DNA from 2 places in the Cellulomonas sp. GTC20042 genome. Region 1 is predicted to be linked to the other one. Evidence: predicted binding sites of a transcription regulator. Region 1 holds the regulator's gene; the other holds the start of a gene.

Evidence for each region. The regulator HrcA, encoded in region 1, represses chaperone genes, less so after heat shock. The targets are predictions, from matches to a motif close to TTNGCACTCGNNNNNNNCGAGTGCNAA.
Region 2: the regulator HrcA is predicted to act here: its motif matches at 1,718-1,744, upstream of groES (co-chaperone GroES).

Annotation. Positions count from the first base shown of each region.
Region 1 covers NZ_AP043678.1:2,717,956-2,732,157, forward strand. The annotation lists gene ACZ5HG_RS12595 (sodium-translocating pyrophosphatase) at 1-44, opposite strand, end outside; gene ACZ5HG_RS12600 (16S rRNA (uracil(1498)-N(3))-methyltransferase) at 144-902, opposite strand; gene dnaJ (molecular chaperone DnaJ) at 907-2,031, opposite strand; gene hrcA (heat-inducible transcriptional repressor HrcA) at 2,102-3,133, opposite strand; gene ACZ5HG_RS12615 (MFS transporter) at 3,183-4,685, opposite strand; gene ACZ5HG_RS12620 (DUF3097 domain-containing protein) at 4,737-5,585, shown strand; gene ACZ5HG_RS12625 (DUF2189 domain-containing protein) at 5,651-6,619, opposite strand; gene hemW (radical SAM family heme chaperone HemW) at 6,850-8,094, opposite strand; gene lepA (translation elongation factor 4) at 8,091-9,971, opposite strand; gene ACZ5HG_RS12640 (maleylpyruvate isomerase family mycothiol-dependent enzyme) at 10,015-10,746, shown strand; gene ACZ5HG_RS12645 (transglutaminase family protein) at 10,777-11,610, opposite strand; gene ACZ5HG_RS12650 (alpha-E domain-containing protein) at 11,657-12,586, opposite strand; gene ACZ5HG_RS12655 (circularly permuted type 2 ATP-grasp protein) at 12,580-14,145, opposite strand.
Region 2 covers NZ_AP043678.1:896,640-910,841, forward strand. The annotation lists gene ACZ5HG_RS04235 (glutamate--cysteine ligase) at 1-462, opposite strand, end outside; gene ACZ5HG_RS04240 (THUMP-like domain-containing protein) at 459-1,664, opposite strand; gene groES (co-chaperone GroES) at 1,886-2,182, shown strand; gene ACZ5HG_RS04250 (WhiB family transcriptional regulator) at 2,360-2,653, opposite strand; gene ACZ5HG_RS04255 (MerR family transcriptional regulator) at 2,960-4,078, shown strand; gene ACZ5HG_RS04260 (LuxR C-terminal-related transcriptional regulator) at 4,163-4,846, shown strand; gene guaB (IMP dehydrogenase) at 4,950-6,479, shown strand; gene ACZ5HG_RS04270 (helix-turn-helix domain-containing protein) at 6,565-8,160, opposite strand; gene ACZ5HG_RS04275 (exonuclease domain-containing protein) at 8,256-9,044, opposite strand; gene ACZ5HG_RS04280 (type 1 glutamine amidotransferase domain-containing protein) at 9,238-9,792, shown strand; gene ACZ5HG_RS04285 (GuaB3 family IMP dehydrogenase-related protein) at 9,870-10,994, shown strand; gene ACZ5HG_RS04290 (DeoR/GlpR family DNA-binding transcription regulator) at 11,339-12,100, shown strand; gene pfkB (1-phosphofructokinase) at 12,097-13,155, shown strand; gene mtlA (mannitol-specific PTS transporter subunit IIC) at 13,307-14,202, shown strand, end outside.

The DNA.
Region 1 (14,202 bases):
ACGGTCGTGCTGTGGACGTCGGTGCTGGTACGAACCCTGTGCATGCTCACGGTCGGTCCCTGGGAGAGCGCCTTTGCTGTCCCTTCGACGCTAGATCCGCCGACCCCCGCGCGGCATGAGCCCTATGGCCCAGATCACACTGCTCAGGTCCACCGGCCGAGGCGCTGGGCGAGCAGGGCCAGCGCGACCGGCCCCGCGGTCGACGTGCGCAGCACGTGCGGGCCCAGCCGGACCGCCACGGCCCCGGCCTCGATCATCCCCGCGGTCTCCCGCTCGGAGATCCCGCCCTCCGGCCCGACGACGACCAGCAGGTCCCCGCCTGCGGGCAGCGCCACGTCACCCAGCGGCTCGGTGGCCTCCTCGTGCAGCACCAGCACCGCGCCGCCGCCCTCGACGGTGGCGCGCACCCGGCGCAGCAGGGCCCCGTGGTCGACCGCCACCGCGACCTCGGGCACGTGGGCGCGCCGGGACTGCTTGGCCGCGGTCCGCACGGTGCCGAGCCAGCGGGCCCGGCTCTTGGCGGCACGGTCGCCGCGCCACACCACGATCGAGCGCTCGGCCTGCCAGGGCACGACCTCGTCCGCGCCGACCTCGGTGGCCGCCTCGATCGCCATCTCGTCCCGGTCGCCCTTGGCGAGCGCCTGCACCAGCACCAGGCGCGGGCTGCCGACCGGCTCGACCACGATCTCGGCCACCCGCAGGTGCACGCCGTCCGGGCCGACCTCGGCGACCTCGCCGACCAGGCGGGTGCCGGCGCCGTCCACGACGTCCACCCGCTCGCCGGGCGCGCGCCGCTGCACCACGCCGGCGTGCCGGCCCTCGGTGCCGCCGAGCAAGAACGTCCCGCCGGGCGCGAGCCCGTCCAGGGTGCCGGGCTCGCTGAGGAAGACCGGAGCGGTCACCGGCTCACCGGCCCGCGAGCTTGTCGCGCAGCTTGGCGAAGACGCCCTGGCTGGCGGCGGTCAGGCGGGCCTCCGGGCGCTCCTCGTCGCGCAGGCTCGCGAGGCGCTGGAGCAGCTCGGTCTGCTCCTCGTCCAGGCCGGTGGGCACCTGGACGTCGACGTGCACGTGCAGGTCGCCGCGTCCGCCGCCGTGCAGGTGGCCGACGCCGAGGTTCTTCAGCGTGACCACCTGGGCGGGCTGCGTGCCGGGACGCAGGTCGACGTCGCGCGGGCCGTCCAGGGTGTCCAGGGTGAGCACGGTGCCCAGGGCAGCTGCGGTCATCGGCACCTCGAGGGTGCAGTGCAGGTCGTCGCCCTCGCGCATGAACGTGTCGTGCCGGCGCTCGCGCACCTCGAGGTAGATGTCGCCCGCGGGGCCGCCGGCCGGGCCCACCTCGCCCTGCGCGGTGAGCTTGATCCGGGTGCCGGTGTCCACGCCCGCCGGGACGTCGACCTCCAGGGTGCGGCGGGAGCGCACGCGGCCCTCGCCGGCGCACTCGGTGCACGGCTCCGGGATCGTGGTGCCGAAGCCGTGGCAGGCGGCGCACGGCTGGGTGGTCATCACCTGGCCGAGGAAGGAGCGGGCGACGCGCTGCACGGTGCCGCGGCCGGCGCAGACCTCGCAGGTGCGCGGGGAGGTGCCGGGGCGGCAGCAGGTGCCGGAGCAGGTCGGGCAGACCACGGCGGTGTCGACCGGCACCTGCCGGTGGGTGCCGAAGGTCGCCTCCGCGAGGTCGAGGTCGAGCCGGACCAGCGCGTCCTGCCCCCGCCGGGCGCGCGGGATCGGGCCGCGCTGCGCACCGGCACCGGCCCCGCCGAAGAAGGTCTCGAAGATGTCCTGGAAGCCGAAGCCGCCGCCCATGCCGCCGCCGGGCGACGAGGGGTCGGCGCCGAGGTCGTACATCCGGCGCTTCTCCGGGTTGGACAGCACCTCGTAGGCGCGCGAGACGTCCTTGAACTTCTCCTCGGAGCCGGCCTCGGCACCGGCGACGTCCGGGTGCAGCTCACGGGCCAGGCGGCGGTAGGCCTTCTTGATCTGCTCCGGGGTGGCGTCGCGCTGCACGCCGAGGATCTCGTAGTAGTCGCTCACTCGTCACTTCCTGCGCTGGTGGGGTCCGTCGTGCGGGTCGGCGCGCCGGTGGGGGCGCGGTCTGCGGCGCTCACCCGGCGAGGATCCGGGAGAGGTACCGCGCGACGGCCCGCACCGCCGCGATCGTGCCGGGGTAGTCCATCCGCAGCGGTCCGACCGAGCCGATCCGCGCGACCGCGGACCCACCCTCTCCCGGGCCGCCGTAGCCGGTGGTGACGAAGGACGTCTCGAGCAGCCCCTCGTGCTGGGTCTCGCGGCCGATCCGCACCGCCACGGCGGTGTCGTCGGCGGCCATGTCGGTCAGCAGCCGCAGCAGCACCACCTGCTCCTCCAGCGCCTCGAGCACCGGGCTCAGCGTGCGGGCGAAGTCGGCGCCGCTGCCGCGGACCAGGTTGGCGGCCCCGGCGACGACGACACGCTCCTCGCTCTCCCCCGCCAGGGTGTCCTCGACCACGCCGACCACCGCGCGCACCAGGGGGGCGTCGGCGGGGGCGAAGTCGTCGGCGAGGTCGGCGAGCACGGAGTCGAGCTCGGCCAGCCGGCGCCCGACGGCGGCGACGTTGAGCCGGGTGCGCAGCCGGGCGACCACCACCGGGTCGAGGGTCTGCGCGAGCTCCAGGGTGCGCTGCTCGACACGGCCGTGGTCGGTGATGATCACGACCAGCAGGTGCCGGTCGCCGACCGGGACCAGCTCGACGTGCCGCAGGGCGGTGCGCCGCAGCGAGGGGTACTGCACGACGGCGACCTGGTGCGTGAGCTGCGCGAGCAGCCGGACCGAGCGGTCCACCACGTCGTCCAGGTCGACCGCGTCCTCCATGAAGGTCTCGATCGCGCGGCGCTCGGGGGCCGACAGCGGCTTGATCGTCGCCAGACGGTCCACGAACAGCCGGTAGCCGGTGTCGGTCGGCACGCGTCCGGCGGAGGTGTGCGGCTGCACGATGTAGCCGCTCTCCTCCAGCGCCGCCATGTCGTTGCGGATCGTCGCGGGCGAGACGCCGAGGGAGTGCCGCTCGACCAGCGCGCGGGAGCCGACCGGCTCACGGGTGGCGACGTAGTCCTCCACGATCGCGCGCAGGACGTCCAGCCTGCGGTCCTCGCTCATCGTCCACCTCCGGCGATCGGGTAGCACTCGGATGTTCCGAGTGCCAATCCTACGCGGGTCGTCCGGGGGCGCCCGGCCCGCGCCCTGCCGCGTCCGCGCTCGGCGAACCGAGGGTGCCGCGACGGCGCTGGGTGGCGTCCACCACGGCCACCACGAGCGCGATCAGCACCAGGGTGATCGTGATCAGCAGCGCCCGCCCGGCGGCGGTCCCGCCCGCCGCGCCCCCGCTGAGCGCCGAGTAGTAGGTGGACAGCACCAGCGCGACGCCGAGCGCCGAGCCGATCCGCTGACCGACCTGGAGCATCGACCCCGCCACCCCGGCCCGCTCCACCGGCACGTGCGCCAGCGTCAGCGTCTGGTTGGGCGAGATCACCAGGCCGCTGCCGGCACCCGCGACCATCTGCGTCGCGGCCACCACCCAGCCGACCGCCGGCGCATCCACCAGCCGGATCGCCACGTCGGTGCCGACCAGCCCGAGCACCACCAGCACCAGCCCCACCACCACGAGCGTGCGCCCCCGGGTGGCCACCAGCCGGCCGGACTGCTGCGCGGCCACCGCCGAGGCGATGGCGAACGGCATGCCGACCAGACCGGCCTGCAACGCGGAGAACCCGGCGATCTGCTGGAGGTAGAGGGTGACCACCAGGAACACGGACGTGAACCCGGCGAAGTACGCCATGCCGAGCAGCGCGCCGTTGCGGAAGGACGGGTCGCCGATCACCCGCGGGTCGAGCACCGCCGCACCGGTGCGCCGCTGGTAGCCCCGCTCCCAGAGCACCGTGATCACGCCCAGCGCGAGACCGGCCGCCAGCCACCACCAGCGCCGGGGGTCGTCGGAGCCGCCGGTGGTGGTGACGAAGGGGATCATCACCGCCGTGGCGGTCAGCGCGACCAGCGCGAGGCCGGGCACGTCGAGGCGGGTGGGCGCACCCGGGCCGGTGGCGGGCGCCCGTCGCGGCAGCCAGCGCAGGGCGAGCGGCAGCACCACCGCGATCACCGGCACGTTGACGAAGAACACCCACCGCCAGCCGTTCTCCGGCCCGGCGATCTGCAGGATGATCCCGCCGAGCAGCGGGCCGATCGCGGTGGAGACGCCGATCGTCGCGCCGAACCATCCGAAGGCCTTGCCGCGCTCCCACCCGGTGAACAGCTGCTGGATCGTGCCGACCACCTGCGGGTTGAGCAGGCCGGCGCTGGCACCCTGGAGCAGGCGCGCGACGGCCAGGAACTCGTCGGAGGGCGCCAGCCCGGCGGCCAGGCTGGTCAGCGCGAAGCCGAGCAGGCCGACGAGGAACAGCACCCGGCGCCCCTTGGCGTCACCGAGCCGTCCGGCGGGCACCAGCACCAGGCCGAAGGCGAGGGTGTAGCCGGCGACGACGAGCTGGAGCTGGCTCGGCCCGGCCTCCAGGCTGCGCTCGATCGAGGGCAGCGCGACGTTGACGATCGAGACGTCGAGCATGGTGATGAAGCCGACGGCCAGGCAGACGCCGAGCGCGCGCCAGCGCAGCGGGTCGACCGGTCGCGCAGGAAGGGCTGCGGGGGTGGATGTCACCGACGTGTCCTACCACGCCCCGCCGTCATCGGCACCTACGCTGCCCCGGTGATGGACCGATACGGGACCGATGTGCTGTCCGCCGGGTCGTCCCGGCCCCACCGCCGACCGACCTCCCGCCAGCAGCCCGCCGAGCGCGGACTGGTGGTCGAGGAGGTGACCACCGGCTGGGTCGGCGCGATCGTGCGGGTGGAGAAGTCCGGCGGCGAGCACGTCGTCGTGCTCGAGGACCGCAAGGGCGCCACGCGCACCTTCCGGCTCGGCCCCGGCTTCTGGGTGGACGGGGAGCCGGTGGAGCTGGTGCCGGTGCGCGCCGCCGCGCCGACGGGGCCGAGGCGGACGGCTTCGGGGTCGATCGCCGCGCCCGAGCAGCGCGCGCGGGTGGCCCGGGGCAGCCGGATCTGGGTCGAGGGCAAGCACGACGCCGAGCTGGTCGAGAAGGTCTGGGGCGACGACCTGCGCGGCGAGGGCGTGGTGGTCGAGCTGCTGGACGGCGTGGACAACCTGGTCGACGCGCTGCGCGACTTCTCCCCCGGCCCCGGCCGCAAGGTCGGCGTGCTGGTGGACCACCTGGTACCGGGTTCGAAGGAGCAGCGGATCGCCGACGACGCGCTGCGGCGGGTGCCGGCCGGCACGGTGCTGGTGCTCGGCCACCCCTACGTGGACGTGTGGCAGGCGGTGCGCCCGGCACGGGTAGGCCTGTCGGCGTGGCCGACGATCGAGCGCGGCACCGAGTGGAAGCGCGGCATCCTGCGCGAGCTCGGCTGGCCCGCCGAGGAGCAGGCCGACGTGGCACGGGCCTGGCAGCGGATCCTGCGCAGCGTGCGCTCCTACGCCGACCTGGAGCCCTCGCTGCTCGGCCGGGTCGAGGAGCTGATCGACTTCGTCACGGCCCCCTGAGCCGGGCACGCGCGAGGGGCGCCACCCGGGATCGGGTGACGCCCCTCGCGCGTGCCCGGCAGCGGTCAGGCCGCGACCGGCTCGTTCTGCAGCCGGCGGTACATGAACGCCGTCGCGATCAGGCCGACCGGGATCGCCACCAGCACGCCGACGCCGCACAGGAACGAGCCGATCGCCTGGGCCACGTAGACGCCGAGGAACAGCAGCACCACGGTGCCGAGGTTCCGGTTGACCAGCGCGAAGCTCGCCTTGAGGGCGTCGACCGGGGCGAGGCCCTTGTCGATCACGAAGTACAGCGTGAACTGCGCGAAGAACGCGAACACGATGCCCGGCACCCAGAGCAGCAGGTAGCCGATGCCGGTGCCGACGCCGACGAGCAGCGCCGCGAGGATCACCTTGCCGAAGTCGTCGAACTTGAAGAACGTGGCGAACTCGACGCGGCGGCCGTTGACGATCTCCAGGGTGGCGCGGATGACGCCCGCCTGCATGAAGACGCCGAGCAGGGCGATCACGGCGAAGAACAGCAGGCCGGTGAACCCGCCGAGGGCGCCGAAGCCGCCGCGGACGTTGCCGTACTGGTCCACGCTGGCGGCTGCGGTCGCGGTGAGGATCGCGAAGAAGACGCCGGCGATCACGCCGATCACCACGACGTACGCGAGCACGCCGAGGATCAGCGGGCCGACGTTCTGCGTGAACTTGGTCCAGCCGTAGTTGAACGCCTCGCCGACGCCGGCGGTGGGGCCGGTCGCGCCGTAGGGCTGCTGCGGCTGCTGGGCGTAGGGCTGCGCGTAGGGCGCGCCCGGGGGCTGCTCGGCGTAGGGCTGCTGCGCGCCGTAGGGCTGCGCCGGCGGCTGCTGGCCGTAGGGGTCGGCGGGCGGGGGCGGGTAGCCGCCGGCGGCCGGTCCGTAGCCCGGGGCGGCGGGCGGCGGGTACGCGCCCGGCTGCGGGGCTGCCGGAGGCGGCGTGGGCTGGCCGGCGGCGGGCGTCGACGGCTCGTCACCGCTCGGCGGGGTGGTCCCCGGGTTCTCGGTCATCTGGATGCCTCCCTGTTGCGGACGTCGTTCGTCCGTCGCGACAGCGAACCGAACCTCGGACCTGCATGTCAAGGATCGCGGGCCGTGTCCGAGCACATGTCACGCATCGGGATGAACCGGACAAAGTCCCCGGTCAGACCCTCCCCGGTGCCTGCGCCGCGAACGGAGCGGGACGAGCATGGCGGATCGCGGGCCGGTCCGCACGGCGAACCGGCCCTCGGGCGCCCCGATCAGTCCGCGAGCGCCCGCACCACGGCGTCCGCGAGCAGCCGCCCGCGCCGGGTCAGCAGCACCCGCCGCCCGTCCACGTCGCCGCGTCCGAGCGCCGCACGCCCGTCCACCAGACCGTCCGCGACCAGGGCGGCGACCGCGCCGCGCCCCCGCTCGGACAGGTCGTCGACCGGCAGCCCCTCGCGCAGCCGCACGGCGAGCATCACGCGCTCCAGCCGGGCGATCTCCGCGTCGATCGTCTCGCGCCCGGCGGCGGGGCTCTGCCCGGCCTCGACGCGCGCCGCGTAGGCGCGGGGGTGCTTGACGTTCCACCAGCGCAGGCCGCCGACGTGGCTGTGCGCGCCGGGTCCGACGCCCCACCAGTCGTCGCCGCGCCAGTAGGCCAGGTTGTGCCGGCAGGCGTCGGCGGGGGTGCGCGCCCAGTTGCTCACCTCGTACCAGCCCAGGCCGGCCTCAGTGAGCAGGTCGTCCACCAGCTCGTACTTGGCGGCCTGGTCGTCCTCGTCGGGCAGCGTGAGCTCGCCCCGGCGCACCTGCACCGCCATCTTGGTCCCGGCCTCGACCACCAGCGCGTAGGCGGACACGTGGTCCACGCCGGTGGCCAGCGCGGTCTCCACGGAGGTGCGCCAGTCGTCCAGCGACTCCCCCGGCGTGCCGTAGATCAGGTCCAGCGAGACGGCCAGCCCGGCGTCCCGCGCCCAGGCGACCACGTCCGGGATCCGGCGCGGGTCGTGGGTGCGCTCCAGGGTCGCCAGCACGTGCGGCACCGCGGACTGCATGCCGAAGGACACCCGCGTGAAGCCCGCGCGGGCCAGCGCCGCCAGCGACTCCGGGGTCACCGAGTCGGGGTTCGCCTCGGTGGTCACCTCGGCGTCCGGCGCCAGCCCCCACGCGTCGCGCACCCCGTCGAGCATCCGGGCCAGGTCGTCGGCGGGCAGCACCGTCGGGGTGCCGCCGCCCACGAACACCGTCTGCACCGGTCGCGCCGGCAGCCCGGCCTCGGCCAGCACCCGGGCGCCCAGGGCGATCTCCCCCAGCGCCGTCGACGCGTAGGACGCCTGGCTGGCGCCCCCGCCGAGCTCGGTCGCCGTGTAGGTGTTGAAGTCGCAGTACCCGCAGCGCACCGTGCAGAACGGCACGTGCAGGTACACGCCGAAGCCGCGATCCTCGGCACCCGCACGGACCGACGCCGGCAGGGCACCGTCCAGCGGCGCCTCGTCGCCCTCGGGCAGCGAGGGGCTCACTTCTTCTTCGCGTCCTTGGCGTCCTTCGGGGCCGCCGCGTCCGACGACAGCGCCGCGATGAAGGCCTCCTGCGGCACGTCGACCCGACCGATCGTCTTCATGCGCTTCTTGCCCTCCTTCTGCTTCTCCAGCAGCTTGCGCTTGCGGGTGATGTCACCGCCGTAGCACTTGGCCAGCACGTCCTTGCGCATCGCGCGGATCGTCTCGCGGGCGATCACCCGGCTGCCCACGGCCGCCTGGATCGGCACCTCGAACTGCTGGCGCGGGATGAGGTCCTTGAGCTTGGACGCCATCATCACGCCGTAGGCGTAGGCCTTGTCCTTGTGCACGATCGAGCTGAACGCGTCCACCTGCTCGCCCTGGAGCAGGATGTCGACCTTCACCAGGTCGGCGCTCTGCTCGCCCACGGGCTCGTAGTCCAGGCTCGCGTAGCCACGGGTGCGTGACTTCAGCTGGTCGAAGAAGTCGAACACGATCTCGGCCAGCGGCAGGGTGTACCGCATCTCGACCCGGTCCTCGGACAGGTAGTCCATGCCCAGCAGGTCGCCGCGCTTGCCCTGGCAGAGCTCCATGATCGCGCCGATGAACTCGCTCGGCGCCAGGATCGTCGACTTGACGATCGGCTCGCGCACGTCGCGGATCTTGCCGCCGGGGAACTCGCTCGGGTTGGTCACGACGACCTCGGAGCGGTCCTCCATCGTCACGTTGTAGACCACGTTCGGGGCGGTCGAGATCAGGTCCAGCCCGAACTCGCGCTCCAGCCGCTCGCGGATGATCTCCAGGTGCAGCAGGCCGAGGAAGCCGACGCGGAAGCCGAAGCCGAGCGCCACCGAGGTCTCCGGCTCGTAGTTCAGCGCGGCGTCGTTCAGCTTGAGCTTGTCCAGCGCGTCCCGCAGCGCCGGGTAGTCGGATCCGTCGATCGGGTACAGGCCGGAGAACACCATCGGCTTGGGGTCGGAGTACCCGCCCAGCGCCTCGGAGGCCGGCTTGCTCGCGTTGGTGACGGTGTCGCCCACCTTGGACTGGCGCACGTCCTTCACGCCGGTGATCAGGTAGCCCACCTCGCCGACGCCCAGGCCCTTGGTCGGCACCGGCTCCGGGGAGATCACGCCGATCTCCAGCAGCTCGTGCGTGGCACGGGTGGACATCATCGCGATCCGCTCGCGCGGGTTGAGGTTGCCGTCCTTGACCCGCACGTAGGTGACCACGCCGCGGTAGGTGTCGTACACCGAGTCGAAGATCATCGCGCGCGCCGGGGCGTCCGCGTCACCGACCGGCGCCGGCACCAGCTGCACGATCCGGTCCAGCAGCGCCTCGACGCCCTCGCCGGTCTTGCCGGACACCTTGAGGCAGTCCGCCGGGTCGCCACCGATCAGGCCGGCCAGCTCCTCGGCGTACTTCTCCGGCTGCGCCGCCGGCAGGTCGATCTTGTTCAGCACCGGGATGATCGCCAGGTCGTTCTCCAGCGCCAGGTACAGGTTCGCCAGCGTCTGCGCCTCGATGCCCTGCGCGGCGTCGACCAGCAGCACGGCACCCTCGCAGGCGGCCAGCGAGCGGGACACCTCGTAGGTGAAGTCGACGTGCCCGGGGGTGTCGATCATGTTGAGCGCGAACGGGGTCCCGTCGAGCTCCCACGGCATGCGCACGGCCTGCGACTTGATCGTGATGCCGCGCTCGCGCTCGATGTCCATCCGGTCGAGGTACTGGGCACGCATCGCCCGCGAGTCGACCACGCCGGTGAGCTGGAGCATCCGGTCGGCGAGCGTGGACTTGCCGTGGTCGATGTGCGCGATGATGCAGAAGTTGCGCAGCAGCTCCGGCGGGGTCGCCGCGGGGGCGATGCGCTGGGACTGGGCGGCGCTCGGGATCGGGGACACGTGCTCCCTCGGTTTCGCAGGGTCGGACTGGCACCATCGTCCCATGCCGACGCCCGATCCCCGATCCGTGGGACCCACCATCGTCCTGCTGGACCGGCTGGCCGACGCCCAGGACGCCTTCGCCGCGCTGCTCGACGCCGCCGACCTCGACACCCCGGTCGCCGCCTGCGCGCCGTGGACGGTCACCGATCTCGCCCTGCACCTCGGCGGCGTGCACCGCTGGGCCGCCGCGATGGCCCGCGGGATCGAGCGCGACGACCAGGACCCCGCCGAGCCCCGGGATCCCGCCGCCCTGCGCGCGTTCTACCGGGAGCAGGCCGCTGCGCTGCGGGCCACGCTGCACGACATCGGCCCGGAGGCCCCCGCGATCACGCTGGACGGCCCCGGGCCCGCGTCGTTCTGGCACCGCCGGCAGCTGCACGAGACCCTGGTCCACCTGCACGACCTCGCCACGGCCCTCGACGTGCCGCACCCGGTGGACGACCCGGCGCTGTGGGCGGACACGGTGGACGAGGTGCTGACCGTGATGGCCCCGCGTCAGGTGCGCCTCGGCCGGATCGCGGCGATCGAACGGCCGGTGCGGATCGTGGCGACCGACGCCCGGACGACCTGGGTGCTGGGGCCCGACGGCGCCGTGGCGGTCGAGGTCGCCGGGGACGCGCGCACGCTGGCGCTGCTGCTGTGGGGCCGGGCCGACGCCGACGACCCCGCCCTGACCGTCACCGGTGCCCGGGCCGACCTGGACGCGGCCCTGGCGCGGGCGCTGACCCCCTGAGCGCGCCCAGCTCCCTGAGCGCGCCCGCGCTCACGCCTCCCGGGTGATCCGCACCTGCACGTCCAGCGACCGGGTGCCCGCCCCGGCGAAGATCCCGCGCAGCGGCGGCACGTCCTCGTAGGAGCGCCCCCGGCCCAGCACCACGTGGTGCTCGCCGACCGGCACACGGTTGGTCGGGTCGTAGGCGGTCCACTCCCCGGCCCACCACTCCACCCAGGCGTGCGACTCCCCCGTGACCGTGCTGCCCACGTCCCCTCCGGGATTCAGGTAGCCCGAGACGTAGCGCGCCGGCAGGCCGATCGACCGCAGGGCGCCGGCCGCGAGGTGCGCGACGTCCTGGCAGACCCCCTTGCGGGCCGCCCAGGCGTCCGCGGCCGGCGTGTGCACCTCGGTCACCCCCGGCACGTACTCCATCTGCGCCCGCACCCCGTGGCACACCGCGAGCGCCGCCTCTGCCGGCTCCAGCCCGCGCGCGGCATCGGCGGCCAGCGCCGCGACCTCCTCGGGGACGGCGGTGGTCGGCGTGTCGGACAGGAACTCCGCCAGCGTGTCCCGCAGCGCCGGGCTGCGCAGCGTCTCCCACTCCCCGGCCGTGCGCGGGGCGGGGCGGTCGGCCACCTCGACCCGGCTCTCCGCGGTCACCACCAGCTGCTCGTGCGGCGCCAGCACCTCGAACACCGTCACGGCCGTGCCCCAGTAGTCGCGGTACTCGTGCGACCAGGTCTGCGGCGCCACGTCCAGGCGCGCCTCCAGCACGGTCTGCCCGGGCTGGCCCAGCGGCGTCATCCGGGCCTCGTTGTAGGAGGCGGTGACCGGCCCGGCGTAGCGGAACTCGGTGGTGTGCACGATGTGCAGGCGGCTCATGCGCGGACCTCTCGGGCGGTGCGGTGCGGCGCGGGACGGCCCGGCATCAGACGGCCTCCCCGACCCAGGTCGTCAGGTGGCCGGAGGGGAAGTACCGCAGCCGGATCGCGTCGCTCGCCGCCGCGCAGGCACGCTGCACCCGCTCCATCTCCTCCGGCAGCGCCTCCAGCACCTCGGCCAGCGGCCGGTACTCCAGGCTCGTCCGCGCGTGACCGAGGTGGCGTCGCGCCTCCTCGACGACCGTGCTGCTGCGCTCCGGCTCCAGCGCGGTCAGGCACTCCTCCGCCTGCCCGAGGGCGTACACGATCGATCGCGGGAACGACCGGTCCAGCAGCAGGAACCCGGCCGCCCGCTCGTCCGAGGCCATCCCCCGGTACGCGCGCAGGTACGCCTCGTACGCCCCGCAGGAGCGCAGCAGCGTCGTCCAGCCCGGGCCGCCCGCCCCCGCCAGCGACCGGGTGGTCACCAGCCGGGCGGTCATGTCGGCGCGCTCGATCGACCGGCCCAGCACCATGAACCGCCAGGTGTCGTCCCGGGAGGTCGCCGAGTCGGTCAGCCCCGCGACGATCGCCGCGCGCTCCCGCACCCAGGTGAAGTAGTCGTGCGGACGTGCGGGCCGCATCTGCGCCGGCAGCTGGTTCCACGAGGTGTTCAGCGCCTCCCACAGCTCGGTCGACACGATCTCCCGCGCCCGGCGGGCGTTCTCCCGCGCGGCCACCAGCGACCCCGCGATCGAGGACGGCGCCACCCGGTCGTAGGCCAGCATCGCCAGCACGGTCTGCCGGCCCACCTGCACCTCCGGCGGCGGCGCGGGCCGGTCCATCACCGACAGCAGCGAGCGGCAGGCCAGGTCCTCCTCCGCCCACGGGTCCTCCAGCAGGATCTGCACGTGCACGTCGAGCAGGCGGGCGGTGTCGTCCGCGCGCTCCACGTACCGGCCGATCCAGAACAACGACTCCGCGATCCGGCTCAGCACGTCGCACCCCCGGTCTGCTGCTGCTGCATCTGCTGGTCGTGCTGGCCGGTGTCGCTCGGGTTCGCGTCGATCGGCACGCCCACCGGGACCACCGGCGTCGGCCGCGTCGGGGGCGCCGGGCGGTGCGGAGCGGCGGCGCCCAGCACCCAGGTGTCCTTCGACCCACCGCCCTGCGAGGAGTTCACCACCAGCTGCCCCTCCGGCAGCGCCACCCGGGTCAGCCCGCCCGGCAGCACCCACACCTGCTCGCCGTCGTTCACCGCGAACGGCCGCAGGTCCACGTGCCGCGGCCGCAGCCCGTCTTCCACCAGGGTCGGCACCGTCGACAGCTGCACCACCGGCTGCGCGATCCACCCGCGCGGGTCCTCCTGCAACCGGGTGCGCAGCGTCGCCAGCTCGGCGCGGCTCGCCGCGGGACCGACGACCAGACCCTTGCCGCCGGACCCGTCCACCGGCTTCACGACGAGCTCGTCCAGCCGGTCCAGCACCTCCGCCAGCGCCTCGGGCTCCTCCAGCCGCCAGGTGTCCACGTTGCGGATCAGCGGCTCCTCGCCCAGGTAGTAGCGGATCAGGTCGGGCAGGTACGTGTAGACGAGCTTGTCGTCCGCCACCCCGTTGCCCACCGCGTTCGCGATCGTCACCGTCCCGGCGCGCGCGCAGGTCATGATCCCCGGGCTGCCCAGCGCCGAGTCCGAGCGGAACACCACCGGGTCCAGGTAGTCGTCGTCCACCCGCCGGTAGATCACGTCCACCCGGCGCCGGCCGTGCGTGGTGCGCATCCACACCCGCCCGCCCGCGCAGAACAGGTCACGGCCCTCCACCAGCTCGACGCCCATCGTGCGGGCCAGCAGGGCGTGCTCGAAGTACGCGCTGTTGTAGACGCCCGGGGTCAGCACCACCACCGTCGGGTCGTCCACCCCCGTCGGCGCCGCCGCGGTCAGCGCCGCCAGCAGCCGGCGCGGGTAGTCCTGCACCGGGCGGATCCGCAGCGCCGCGAACAGCTCCGGGAACGTCTGCGCCATCGCCCGCCGGTTGGAGAGCACGTAGGACACCCCGCTCGGCACCCGGACGTTGTCCTCCAGCACCCGGAACTCACCCTGCTCGTCCCGGATCAGATCGATCCCCGAGACGTGCACCCGCACCCCGTTCGGCGGCTGGATCCCCCGCGCCGCCCGGTGGAAGTGCGTCGAGGAGACGATCAGCGCCCGCGGCACGACTCCGTCGACCACCGACTTCTGCGGCCCGTACACGTCGGCCAGGAACGCCTCCAGCGCGCGCACCCGCTGCGCGACGCCCGGGGCCACCCGGTCCCACTCGTGCCCGGCCAGCACCCGCGGCACGACGTCCAGCGGGAACGGCCGCTCCTCGCCGGCGAAGTCGAAGGTCACCCCCTGCGCGAGGTACGAGCGCGCCAGCGCGTCGGCACGGGCCCGCAGGTCCGCCGCCGTCTGCTGCGACAGCGCGGCGTGCACCGGGGCGTACGTGGGCCGCGCGGCGCCGTCGTCGATCATCTCGTCCCAGGCCGCGCCCGCGGGGTACGCGTCGAACAGGTCAGCCATCCGGCGATCCTCGCGGGTCCGTGTCACGCCCGCATGTCCGGCCCGCGTCGCGCGCGT
Region 2 (14,202 bases), 1.8 Mb from region 1:
CGGCAGCACCTTGTCGCGGTCCTCGATCCCGACGTGCACGTGCACCCCGTAGATCAGCATCTGCCGGCCCCACCACTGCGTGCGGTCGATCAGCGTGGCGTAGCGCTGCTTGTCGGTGACCTTCTGCTGCGCCCAGCGGGCGAACGGGTGGGTGCCGGCGCACATGAGCTCGACGCGCAGCGGGTCGGTGACGGTGCGCACCTCGTCCACGGCGCGCTGGAGGTCGGCACCGGCCTCCCCGACCGTGCGGCACACACCGGAGACCACCTCGACCGTGTTGAGCAGCAGCTCCTGCCGGATCGCCGGGTGCTCGCCGCCGTCGGCGGGCCGGACCGCGTCCAGCACGGTCTGCGCGACCTGCCGCAGGTCGCCGGAGTCGGCGTCGACCAGGGCGAGCTCCCACTCGATCCCGACGGACGATCGCGCGGACGGCGCGAAGTCGAGTCGTGCCGGGGTGGTCATCCGAGCTGCCCCACGTGCTCGACCAGCAGCACCTGCTGCTGGCCGGCCACCCGGGTGAGCACGATCGTCGCCGGCTGCGAGCCGCGCAGGTCGAGCTGGCGGCGCAGCTGCTCCGGGACGACGGCGGTGCCGCGCTTCTTGATGGTGATCGAACCGACATCCCGCTCGCGCAGGTAGGCGCGCAGCCGCTTGAGGCCGAAGGGCAGCGTGTCGAGCACCCGGTACACCGTGGCGTGCGGGGTGGGTTGCAGCGCGTCGGAGGTCACGTAGGCGATCGTGCGGTCCAGCAGCCGACCGCGCACCTCGGCGGCGACCTCGGCGACCAGCCCGGCACGGATCACAGCACCGTCCGGCTCGTACAGGTAGGCGCCGACCGGGCCGACCTGCGGCGGCTCGGGGTCCTCGCCGGCGTGGCGCCGCACGACGCTGCTGCCGCCGAGGGAGGTGAGCAGCAGCGCGCTGCGGCCGGGGCCGTCGGGGGCCAGCGGGCCGAACCAGAGGCCGAGCTCGACGACGTCGCCGTCGACGGAGACCCACTGCGCCTCGGCGTCCTCGGGCAGGGCGGAGTGCGGGACGCCGGGGCCGAGCTTGAGGCCGAGGGCCGGGACGCGCTCGCGGACGGCGAGCACGGAGTCCAGCGGCGGGGCGTAGGCGGCGGGGTCGAAGACGCGGCTGCCGCCGGAGGTGCGTCGGGCCGGGTCGGCGTAGACGCCGTCGACGCCCTCGGCCACGAGGTCGACCGCCAGGCCGTCGCCGTGCCGCACGACGGCCTCGGGGAAGTGCCGCAGGTTGACCGTGGCCAGCGCGGCGGTGGTCTCGTCGGCGTCGACCGCGAGCACCCGCAGCCCCATGCCGGCCATCGCCATCGCGTCGGCGCCCAGGCCGCTGGTGAGGTCGGCCACGTGGGTGACGCCGGCGGCGACGTAGCGGCGGGCGTGGTGCGCGGCGACCACCAGGCGGGTGGCCTGCTCCAGGCCCGCGGGGGTGAAGAGCATGCCGTCGGCGAACTCGCCGAGCTTGTCGTGCGCCTTGGCGCGCAGCCGCGACTGGGTGAGCGCGGCGGCCACCAGGTCGGCGTCGAAGCCGTCCCGGCGCAGCCGCTCGGACAGGGCCATGGCCTGCTGCTCGTCGTAGGGCGGCAGGGCTGACAGCAGCGCCCAGCCGTCGGGGCTGAGCAGCTTCGCGAGGCCGGCGGAGTCCATGCGGCGATCCTCGCACGCCGGGGTGGGCCGACGGGTACCCGTCGTGAGCGTCGTTGGCACTCGCCTTGACCGAGTGCTAACGGGTTCCTAGAGTTGATGTCGGCACTCTCCCCGCGAGAGTGCCAACGCCCCGCACGACCGCCGGCACCCGCGACGACGGTGGTCACCGCGGAGCGACCGCAGACATCTGGCAGCACTCACACGCGAAGGGGAGGTCCGCTGTGTCGGTCTCCATCAAGCCGCTCGAGGACCGCATCGTCGTCAAGACGCTCGAGGCGGAGCAGACGACCGCGTCCGGTCTGGTTCTCCCGGACAGCGCCAAGGAGAAGCCCCAGGAGGGCGAGGTCCTGGCCGTGGGCCCGGGTCGCATCGACGACAACGGCAACCGCGTCCCGCTCGACGTGGTCGTCGGTGACAAGGTCATCTACAGCAAGTACGGCGGCACCGAGGTCAAGTACGACGGCGAGGAGTACCTGATCCTCTCCGCCCGCGACATCCTGGCGGTCGTCACCAAGTGACACCCGGCGGCTCCTGCCGCTGACGACGAAGGCCCCCACCGGCGAACGGTGGGGGCCTTCGTCGTGCGTGCATCCCTCGGCGCGGGGCAGGCAGCACGAAGGCGGCGGCCCTGCGGTATCGCACCGCGGGGCCGCCGCCTGGTCGTGCGGGCCGGCGCTCCTGCGCGGCCGGGTGGGTCAGACCGCGCTGGCGGCGGCGCGCTCGGCCAGCACGGCGGCGCGCTCGTCCTCCGACAGGCCGCCCCAGACCCCGTAGGGCTCGCGGACCGCCAGCGACTGCTCGCGGCAGGCGTCGATCACCGGGCAGGTCGCGCAGATCGCCTTAGCCGCCTCGGCGCGGCGCCGGCGGGCGGCTCCGCGCTCGCCCTCCGGGTGGAAGAACAGGGTGTCGTCGGCGTCACGGCACGCGCCCTGGTACTGCCACTCCCACAGCTCCATCACGGGGCCGGGGAGACGCGAGATCTCAGCCATGTCGTTCCTCCTGCTGGGGTTGTGCAGTCGTCGATCGCCCGCCCGCAGCGCCTGTCCCGCAGGGGCGAGCCCACGGGCCGGTGCGACCGGCGATGTCCGAGACAGTACAACCGCGCCAGAAGTTGTTCAAGACCGTGTCGTCGCAGGATGTGGCGTGGTCGGGTGGATCGATCGTTGTGGGGGGCTGGCGCGGTTCTCCCGGATCTGCTCGGCACGACCCCCGTGCGCCCGCTGGAAACCGCGCCAGATCCTTGGCACGATCTGCCCAGGGCCGGGGGGACACGGCACGAGGACGAGACGAGCACGATGCAGGAGAGCGACGGCAGGAGCGTGCGGGGCGGACGGGGTGCGGACGGCGACGGCCGGGCCGCGATGCCGGCCGACCCCGCTGTCGACCCGGTGCGCCCCGATGAGTCGGTGGCCGACACCGCCGACGGACCCGACGGCCCCACCCTCACGGTGGCGGCGGTCGCCGGCCGGCTCGGCGTGGCACCCGCGACCCTGCGCACCTGGGACCGCCGCTACGGTCTGGGCCCCTCCGAGCACGCCGCCGGTGCGCACCGCCGGTACTCCGGCGCCGACCTCGCCCGGCTGATGGCCATGCGCGCGCTCACCCTGGACGGGGTCGCACCCGCCGAGGCCGCCCGGGTCGCTCGCACCACCGCGCTCTCCGCGCTGCCCGAGGTGGTCCGCCCGGTGCGGCACCTCACCGCCGTGCCCGACCCGCAGCCCGCGCAGGACCCGCGCGCGGACGACGACGGCACCGTCCCGTTCCCCGCGGCGGCCCCCGCCGTCCCCGCCACCCCGACCGCCGTGATCGACGCGGCCCTGCGCGGCGACGCCGCCGAGGTGCGCCGGCTGCTCGCCCTGCCCGCCGACAGCGACCTGTCGGCCTGGTGGTCCGCCCTGGTGGTCCCGGCCCGCGCCGGCATCGCGGCCCGCACCGTGCTCGCCCGCCCCGGCGACGAGCCGGACGCGCTGGTGGTCGCCACGGCGCTCGCGGTGCTCCGCGACCGGGCCGACCACGTGCCGCGTCACCCGTCCCGCCGCCGGATCGTGCTGATGCTGGCCGCGCCGGGGGAGCCGCGCCCGCTGGCGCTGCACGTGCTGGCCGGTGCGCTGGCCGACGCCGGGGTCGACGCGCGGGTGGTGGCCGGCCCCACCGGGAGGCACCGGCTGCTGGAGATCGCGACCATGACCAGCCCCTCGGCGGTGGTCCTCACCAGCGAGGTGCCCGCGCCCGATCTGGACATGGTGGCCGCGCTGGCCGAGGGCCGTCCCGACCTGCCGGTGTACGTGATGGTGCCGGACGCCGCCGCCTCCGCGGTGCCGCTCGGCCACCAGGTGCACCGGGTGCGCACCTTCGCGGGGCTGCTGCACGAGGTGCTGGCGGTCGTCGCCGATCTGCCGGGTGTGCGCGGCTAACGTCAGGCGCTTTCCGGCCGATAGTAAAGAGTGCCGGTTCCGCTGGAAGGATCCGGTATCGAAGCAGGCGAGAGGCGGAGGTCGATGGCGGGCGTCGTGGTGTGCCACGGATCGACGGCGGTGCGTGAGCGCATCGTCCTGACGGCGCTCGGCGTGCCCTCACTGGCGCCGGTGCGTGCGGCGGGGTCGGTCGACGAGCTCATCACCCTCGCCCGGCGGGTGCCGCCGACGATCGTGCTGCTGGACGCGCACCTGCCGTCGCCAGGCCCGGTCGAGGCGATCCGTCGGCTGCGTGCCGTGCCCTCGCAGTCCACGATCGTGATGCTCGCGGTGCCGGGGGACGAGATCGCCCTGGACCGTGCCATCGCGCTCGGCGCCCGCGGCTACCTGGCCCCCGACGTCGGCCGGGCCGAGCTCGCCGCCGTCGCCGCGCACATCCTGGCCAGCCCGGCCCTGCCGTCCGGCGCCCCGGCTCCGGCCGAGGTCGTCGCGCTGAACGGCCAGGCGCACACCGGCCCGGTGCCGGTCGCCACCCGCGCCGAGCTGCCCGTGCAGAGCACCGGCCGCGACGAGGTCTCGCTGACCAAGCGCGAGGTCGAGGTGCTGGTGGGCATGAGCAACGGCCGGTCCAACGCGCAGATCGGCCAGGAGCTGTTCCTGTCCGAGGACACGATCAAGACGCACGCCCGCCGGCTGTTCCGCAAGCTCGGCGCCGCCGACCGTGCGCAGGCCGTGGCGATCGGTCTGCGGCGCGGCCTGATCCGCTGACGCGCTGACCGCGGGGCCGACCCGCGAGACCTGCGTCACGGAGGTCCCCCGTCCGGGGGGGACCGGGTTCGGGCCCCTCCTGCGCGCGCCGTATCATCGGGAGATGACCGACCTGGGCACCCCTGGCTCCTCCGCACCCGCCGACCCGTTCGGCTTCATCGGTCTCACCTACGACGACGTCCTGCTCCTCCCCGGAGAGACCGACGTCATCCCGAGCGAGGTCGACACCACGACCCGGCTCACGCGTGAGATCTCCCTGTCGATCCCGCTGGTCTCGGCCGCGATGGACACCGTCACCGAGTCCCGGATGGCCATCGCGCTGGCCCGGCAGGGCGGCATCGGCATCCTGCACCGCAACCTGTCGATCGAGGCGCAGGCCCACCAGGTCGACCTGGTGAAGCGCTCCGAGTCCGGCATGGTCACCGACCCGGTCACCGTCGGCCCGGACGCGACGCTCGCCGAGCTCGACGCGCTGTGCGCCAAGTACCGCGTCTCCGGCCTGCCGGTGGTGGACGACGACCGCCGCCTGCTCGGCATCATCACCAACCGCGACCTGCGGTTCGTGCCCGGCGAGCAGTTCGCCACCCGCAAGGTGCGCGACACCATGACGTCGATGCCGCTGATCACCGGTCCGGTCGGCATCTCCAACGACGACGCCGCCGCGCTGCTCGGCAAGCACAAGGTCGAGAAGCTGCCGCTGGTCGACGCCGACGGCCGTCTCCAGGGCCTGATCACCGTCAAGGACTTCGTGAAGTCCGAGCAGTACCCGCTGGCCACCAAGGACGCGAGCGGGCGCCTGGTCGTCGGTGCCGCGGTCGGCTTCTTCGGGGACGCCTGGGACCGGGTGACCGCGCTGGTCGAGGCCGGCGTCGACGCGCTGGTCGTGGACACCGCCAACGGGCACGCCCGCCTGATGCTCGACATGGTCCGCCGGATCAAGTCCGACCCCGCCACCCGCCACGTGCAGGTGATCGGCGGCAACATCGCCACCCGCGAGGGCTCGCAGGCGCTGGTCGAGGCCGGCGTGGACGCGGTCAAGGTCGGTGTCGGCCCGGGCTCGATCTGCACCACCCGTGTGGTGGCCGGTGTCGGCGTCCCGCAGGTCACCGCCGTGTACGAGGCCTCGCTCGCCGCGAAGCCCGCGGGGGTGCCGGTGATCGCGGACGGCGGCCTGCAGTACTCCGGCGACATCGCCAAGGCGCTGGTCGCGGGTGCGGACTCGGTGATGATCGGCGGCCTGATCGCCGGCTGCGACGAGTCCCCGGGCGACCTGGTGTTCGTCAACGGCAAGCAGTTCAAGCGCTACCGGGGCATGGCCTCGCTCGGCGCCATGCAGTCCCGCGGCGACCGCCGGTCGTACTCCAAGGACCGCTACTTCCAGGGCGACCTGTCCGACGACGAGATCATCACCGAGGGCATCGAGGGCCAGGTGCCCTACCGCGGCCCGCTCGCGGCCGTCGCGCACCAGCTGGTCGGTGGCCTGCACCAGTCGATGTTCTACGTCGGTGCGCGCACCGTCCCGGAGCTCCAGGCCCGCGGCCGCTTCGTGCGGATCACCCCGGCGGGGCTCAAGGAGTCGCACCCGCACGACGTGCAGATGATCTCCGAGTCGCCGAACTACACGGTCCGTTGATCAGGCGGACCGTCTGATCGTCCGCACGGACGACGACGGGGCCGGGTGCGTGATGCACCCGGCCCCGTCGTCGTCCTGCGCGACCTCAGTCGCGGAAGGTCTCGATCTGCGCGCCGAGCTGCACCAGACGCTCCTGGAGCTGCTCGTAGCCGCGGGCGATGATGTCCACGTCGCGCAGCACGCTGGTGCCCTTGGCGGCCAGCATCGCCAGCAGGATCACGACGGCGGGCCGCAGCGCCGGCGGGCAGGACACCTCGGCGCCGGACCAGCGGGTCGGGCCGGTCACCTGGAGCCGGTGCGCGTCCAGCAGCCGCACGTCGCCGCCGAGGCGGGTCAGGTCGGTCAGGTGGATCGCCCGGCCCTCGTACACCCAGTCGTGCACGAGGGTGGTGCCCTCGGCGCCGGCCGCGATCACCGCGAAGAACGGCAGGTTGTCGATGTTCAGGCCGGGGAACGGCATCGGGTGGATCTTGTCCAGCGGGGCGTGCAGGTCGCTGGGGTGCACGGTGATGTCGACCAGGCGGGTGCGGCCGTTGCGGGCGGTGTACTCGCCGGACAGCGTGTAGCGCAGGCCCATCTCGGACAGCGTGGCGAGCTCGATCTCCATGAACTCGATCGGCACCCGCCCCACGGTGATCTCCGAGCCGGTGACGATGCCCGCGGTCAGCAGGCTCATCGCCTCGACCGGGTCCTCCGAGACGGCGTACTCCACGTCGGCGTCGATCTCGGCCTTGCCGTGCACCCGCAGGGTGGTGGTGCCGATGCCCTCGATCCGCACGCCCAGCAGCTCCAGGTAGAAGCACAGGTCCTGGACCATGTAGTTCGGGCTGGCGTTGCGGATCGTGGTGACGCCCTCGCGGCGGGCGGCGGCCATCAGCGCGTTCTCGGTGACGGTGTCGCCGCGCTCGGTGAGCACGATCGACAGGTCGGTGGCGCCCGGGTCGGTCACGACGGCGTGGTAGCGGCTCTGCGTCGCGGTGACGTTCAGGCCGAAGGGCCGCAGCGCGATCATGTGCGGCTCGACGGTGCGCGAGCCCAGGTCGCAGCCGCCGGCGTAGGGCAGCTCGAAGGTCGGGTACTGCGAGAGCAGCGGGCCGAAGAACATGATGATCGAGCGGGTGCGCACGGCGGCGTCCACGTCGATCGCGTCCAGGTCGAGGTCGCGCGGGACGACGATCTCCAGGTCGCGGCCGTCGGTCGACCAGGTGGCGCGCACGCCCACGGAGCGCAGCACGTCGACGATCCGGTCCACCTCGACGATCCGGGCGACGTTGCGCAGCCGGGTGGTGCCGCGGTTGAGCAGGCTCGCGCACAGCAGCGCGACGGCGCCGTTCTTGGAGGTGTTGACGTCGATCCGGCCGGAGAGCTTCTGGCCGCCGTGCACGCGCAGGTGGGTGCGCTGCGGGCCGCCGATGGTGACGATGGGGGAGTCGAGGGCGGCGCCGATCCGGGTCAGCATGTCGATGCTGACGTTCTGCGCGCCCTGCTCGATCCGGTGCACCGCCGACTGGCTGGTGCCGAGCAGCTCGGCGAGCTGCATCTGGGTCAGCCCGCGGTGCTGGCGGGCCGAGCGGACGAGCGAGCCCACGTGCGCGAGCTGCTCGGGGAGCGTGCGGACGATCGGGATCGAACCCGTCGAGGTGCTGTCAGTGGTCACGGTCACGCCGTCACCGTAACTCATGGATGAGATACGCGCTCGGGGAGAGATGGGGAGATTCCGTGCACGCGGGCCACATCGAATCTCAGATCTGAGTTCGACGGCCCTGTCAGGGCTGGTCAGGCGATGAGGCTGTCCTGGACCGGGCGGCCCGCCGGCATCGGCCCGGGGTCGACCCTGCGGCGTGTCGTCGGGATGCGGGCCGGCGTGCCCCGGCTGGGCCAGACGGTCTCCGCGCCGGGGCCGTCGTACCCGCGCTCGGCCCGCCAGGCGTTGAACGCCTCCGCCCACGCGCGGTGCGCGGTCACCTGGTAGTCGTGCAGGTCGACCAGGTCGAGGTCGCCCAGGTGCGGGAAGCGCCCGACGATCCGCTCCAGCACGTCCAGCGTCGCCACCACGTCCACGTCCGCGGTGTGCAGCGAGCCGGTGTCGACCACCTGGTACACCCCGCACAGGTCGACCAGCTTGCGCTTGCCCGAGCGGTAGCGGTCCTCCGCGCGGTCCAGCACCAGCGGGTCGATCACCGGGCGCGCCGCGCCGCCGAGCCGGTCCTCCACCGTCGGCAGGCCGTGCCGGTGCAGCTCGGCCTCCAGCAGGCACAGGTCGTAGGAGGCGTTGTACGCGACCACCGGGGTGCCGGTCGCCAGCGCGTCCGCGATCTGCGCGGCGATCTCCTCCAGCGCCTCGGCGGGGCTCACGCCGTGCTCCCGGGCGTGCTCGGTGGTGATGCCGTGGATCGCCGAGGCGGCCTCCGGGATCGGCACGCCCGGGTCGACCAGCCAGGTCCGCACGTGGGTGCCCGTGGCGTCCCGGAGCACCAGCGCCGCCGTGACGATCCGGTCGTGGTCGACGTCGACGCCGGTGGTCTCGGTGTCGAAGCCGAGCAGCGGTCCGTCGGTCCAGGTCATGTGCGTCCCCTCCTCGCGGCCAGCATCGCACCGGCCGCCCACACGCCACGGGACCTCGGCCCGGCCTGTCGCGGTGCGTGCCGGGATGCGGTGCGCGGCCCCGCGGGTGAGGGTGGGGGCAGAGCCCGCGGCGACCGCATCGACCCGGAGGATCCCGGTTCGTGCGCCGGGGGCACCGACGAGAGGAGACGTCATGGGCCGCCTGACCGGTCGTACCGTCGCGTTCCTGACCAGCGACCGCGGCATCGAGGAGCCGGAGCTCACCGAGCCCTGGCAGGCCGTGGTCACCGAGGGCGGCACCGCGCTGCTGGTGTCCGCGGAGCCGGGCACCGTGCGTGCTGTGCGAGGAGACCTCGACCCTGCCGGCGAGTACCCGGTGGACCGCACGTTCGAGGAGGTCTCCGTCGACGACCTGGACGGGGTGGTGATCCCCGGCGGCACGGTGAACGCGGACACGCTGCGCACCCTGGACGGCGCGCGCACCCTGGTCGCCGCGGTGCTGGCCGCCGGCAAGCCGGTCGCCGCGATCTGCCACGGCCCCTGGATCCTCACCGAGCTCGACGCGGTCGACGGCGTGACGCTGACCTCCTACCCGAGCCTGGCGACCGATCTGCGCAACGCCGGCGCCACCTGGGTGGACCGGGAGGTCGTCGTCTCCGCGATCGACGGCGCCACGCTCATCACCTCGCGGAACCCCGACGACCTGCCGGCGTTCGGTGCGGCCGTGGTGGAGGCGGTGGCGGGCTGACGCCTCGGTGGTCGTTCGCCGGCCCGCTGGGCGGGACGCGCCCCGCCCTCGGGCGTCCGCGCCGGTAGCCTGGGCCGGTGAGCAACGAGATCGAGATCGGCCGCGGCAAGCGGGGACGGCGCGCGTACTCCTTCGACGACATCGCGGTGGTGCCCTCCCGGCGCACCCGCGACCCCGAGGAGGTCTCCGTCGGCTGGCAGATCGACGCCTACCACTTCGACCTGCCGGTGCTCGCCGCGCCGATGGACTCCGTGATGAGCCCCGCCACCGCCGTCGCCCTCGGGCGCGCGGGCGGCCTCGGCGTGCTGGACCTCGAGGGCCTGTGGACCCGCTACGAGGACCCGGAGCCGCTGCTCGAGCAGATCGCCGCGCTGGACCCCGCCGAGGCCACCGCGAAGATGCAGGAGATCTACTCCCGGCCGATCGACCCCGAGCTGATCCGGCTGCGCGTCGGCGAGGTGCGCGACGCGGGCGTGACCGTGGCCGGCGCGCTGTCCCCGCAGCGCACGCAGGAGCTGTGGAAGGCCGTGGTGGACGCGGGCGTCGACCTGTTCGTCATCCGCGGCACCACCGTCTCCGCCGAGCACGTCTCCGGCCACGCGGAGCCGCTCAACCTCAAGCGGTTCATCTACGAGCTCGACGTGCCGGTGATCGTCGGCGGCGCGTCCACCTACACGGCGGCGCTGCACCTCATGCGCACCGGCGCCGCGGGCGTGCTGGTCGGCTTCGGCGGCGGCGCCGCGCACACCACCCGGGTCTCGCTCGGCATCCACGCCCCGATGGCGACCGCCGTGGCGGACGTCGCGGCGGCCCGGCGCGACTACCTGGACGAGTCCGGCGGCCGCTACGTGCACGTGATCGCCGACGGCGGCGTCGGGCGCTCCGGCGACCTGGTCAAGGCCGTCGCCTGCGGTGCCGACGCGGTGATGCTCGGCGCCGCCCTCGCGCGCGCCGAGGAGGCGCCCGGTCGCGGGTTCCACTGGGGCTCCGAGGCGCACCACCCGCACCTGCCGCGTGGCGAGCGGGTGCACGTCGGGCAGGCCGGCACGCTCCAGCAGGTGCTGTTCGGTCCCGGCTCCACCGCCGACGGCACGGTCAACCTGGTCGGCGCGCTGCGCCGGGCCATGGCGACGACCGGCTACTCGGACCTCAAGGAGTTCCAGCGCGTCGAGGTCGTCGTCTCGCCGTACCAGCCCCGCTGACCCTCTTTCTCGCACGACCGCGCGCGCGGACCCTGCCCGGGCCCGCGCGCGCGGTCGTTCCTGCCTGCGTGCGTGCGATCTGCGTGCGTGATCTGCGCCGCGCGATCTGCGTCGAGAGTGCACGAAAGCACGCTTCGCGCGGCGTGAAGCCTGCATTCGTGCACTCTCGGCGGAGGGGTTGCCGGGCGCGGGCGAGGGGTCGCGGACGCGCGCGTGTCCGGAACGGATGTCCGGATGGGCCCGAATTGGCCCGGGTTGGTTGACATCGTGTCCGGTTGTGACCAAGATGTCCGCCGTGGGGCACGCATGGTGGCGTGACCCGGACCGAACCGGACGGAGATCACGTGTACGCGACGGAGCGACACCAGCAGATCCTCGCCGTCGCGCGGCGCGAGGGCCGTGTCGACGTGGCCGGTCTGGCGCGCGACCTCGACGTCACGCCCGAGACGGTGCGCCGCGACCTCACCGCCCTGGAGCGGCACGGGCTGCTGCGCCGGGTGCACGGCGGGGCGATCCCGGTGGAGCGCCTCGGCATCGAGCCCGGTCTGGCGGATCGCGAGGGCGTGCTCGCCGGCGAGAAGGAGCGGATCGCCAAGGCGGCGCTGGACGAGCTGCCCGACGGCGGGTCGGTGATCCTGGACGCCGGCACCACCACCGTCCGGCTGGCCGAGCTGCTGCCGACCGACCGCGAGCTGACCGTCGTCACGCACGCGCTGCCGGTGGCCACGGTCGTCGCCACCCGCACGAACCTCACGCTGCACCTGGTCGGTGGCACGGTCCGCGGCCGGACGCTCGCGGCGGTGGGGGACTGGGCGCTGCGCTCGCTGGCGGACATCCACGCGGACGTCGCCTTCGTCGGCACCAACGGCCTGACCGTCGAGCACGGGCTGACCACGCCGGACCTCGCGGAGGCGGCGGTGAAGCGGGCGCTGGTCGCCTCGGCCCGCCGCACCGTCGTGCTGGCCGACCACTCGAAGTTCGGGCGCGCCGACCTGGCGCGCGTCGCCCCGCTGCAGGCGGTGGACGCGGTGGTCACCGACTCCGGCGTCGAGCCCGAGCTCGCGGACGAGATCGAGGCCGCCGGACCGCGGGTGGTGCGCGCATGATCGTCACCGTCACCCTCAACCCGAGCCTGGACCGCACGGTCGAGCTCGACCACCTGGTGCGCGGGCAGGTGCTCCGCGCCGGCGGCACGCACCTGGACCCGGGCGGCAAGGGCGTCAACGTCACGCGGGCGCTGCTCGCCAACGGCGTCCCGTCCCGGGCGGTGCTGCCGGTGGCCGGCGGGGACGGGCAGCAGCTCGTCGACCTGCTGGAGGCCGAGGGCGTCGCCACGGAGCTGGTGCACGTGTCCGGGCGCACCCGGTCGAACATCACGATCGCCGAGGCCGACGGCACGGTGACAAAGGTCAACGAGCCCGGCACGGCGCTGACCGCCGACGAGCTGGGGCAGGTGCTCGGGCACGCGCTCGACCTGGCCGCCCCCGGCGACTGGGTGGTGCTGTGCGGCAGCCTGCCGCCGGGCGCCCCCGCCGACACCTACGCGCGGATGGTGCAGCGGCTGCGCGCCGCCGGCCTGCGGGTCGCGGTGGACACCAGCGGTGAGCCGCTGGCGCAGGCGGTGCACGCCGGTCCCGACCTGATCAAGCCGAACGCCTCCGAGCTGGCCGAGGTCACCGGGCGGGCGCTGGTCTGCCGGCAGGACGTGGTGGACGCCGCGCGCGACCTGCACGCCCGCGGCGTCGGCCGGGTGCTGGTCAGCCTGGGCGCGGACGGCGCGCTGCTGGTCGACGGGCCGCACCTGGTCAGCGGGCGCTCGCCGGTGCACGACCCGCGCAGCACCGTCGGCGCCGGGGACGCCCTGCTCGCGGGGTTCCTCTCGGCCACGCTGGCCGCCGCCCCGGTGGAGCACGCGCTGGCCGCGGGGCTCGCCTGGGGCTCCGCGGCGGTCCGGCTGCCGGGGTCCCGGATGCCCCGCCCGGAGGACGTCGCCGCCGCCACGGTCACGATCGACGCCCACCCGCAGGACCCGACCCGGCTGACCGCGCCGTTGCACGAGCCCGTGCCGGACGCCCCGGCGACCGCCGCTGCGCCCGCTCCCGTCGAGGTGCCGGCCGACGCCACCGCCACCGCTGCGACGCAGCCCGCCGCAGCCCCCTGATCCCACGCGGGCCCGCCGCGCACCCGCGCACGGCCCGCACGACGCACCGCAACGCACGGAGATCCACCCGCAGCACCTGCTCCACCCGCACCACCGCAGCATCTCGGCGACGACGCCGACCACGACGAGCTGGCACGAGGGAGTACCAGACATGAGCGACTACACACCCCGGGTGACGGGGACGGGGGTCAAGGCCTCCGTCCAGAGGTTCGGCGGCTACCTCGCCGGCATGGTCATGCCGAACATCGGCGCGTTCATCGCATGGGGCCTGATCACGGCCCTGTTCATCGAGACCGGCTGGCTGCCGGTCGGCGCGCTCGGCGGATTCGGCACCGATGCGGACGGCGTGGCCTACACCGGACTGGTCGGCCCGATGATCACCTACCTGCTGCCGCTGCTGATCGCGTTCACCGGCGGCAAGATGGTGCACGGCCACCGCGGCGGCGTCGTCGGCGCCATCGCCACCATCGGCGTGATCGTGGGCGCCGGCACGCCGATGTTCCTCGGCGCGATGATCATGGGCCCGCTCGCCGCCTGGGTGCAGAAGAAGATCGACGGCGTCCTCCAGCCGAAGACCCCGGCCGGCTTCGAGATGCTGGTGGACAACTTCTCCGCGGGCATCGCGGGCGCGGCGCTGGCCGTCGGCGGGTTCTTCGGGATCGGCCCGGTGGTCAGCGGCCTGATGGGCTGGGCGGAGAGCGGCGTCGGCTGGCTGGTCGACCACAGCCTGCTGCCGCTGGCCTCGCTGATCATCGAGCCGGGCAAGGTGCTGTTCCTCAACAACGCGATCAACCACGGCGTGCTGACGCCGCTGGGCACCGCGCAGTCCGAGGAGACCGGTCGCTCGATCCTGTTCATGCTCGAGTCGAACCCCGGCCCCGGCCTCGGCCTGCTGCTGGCGTTCATGTTCTTCGGCCCCCGCGCGCTGCGGGCGTCGACGCCGGGCGCGATCGTCATCCACTTCTTCGGCGGCATCCACGAGATCTACTTCCCGTACGTGCTGATGAAGCCGAAGATGATCGCCGCGACGATCCTCGGTGCCGCCTC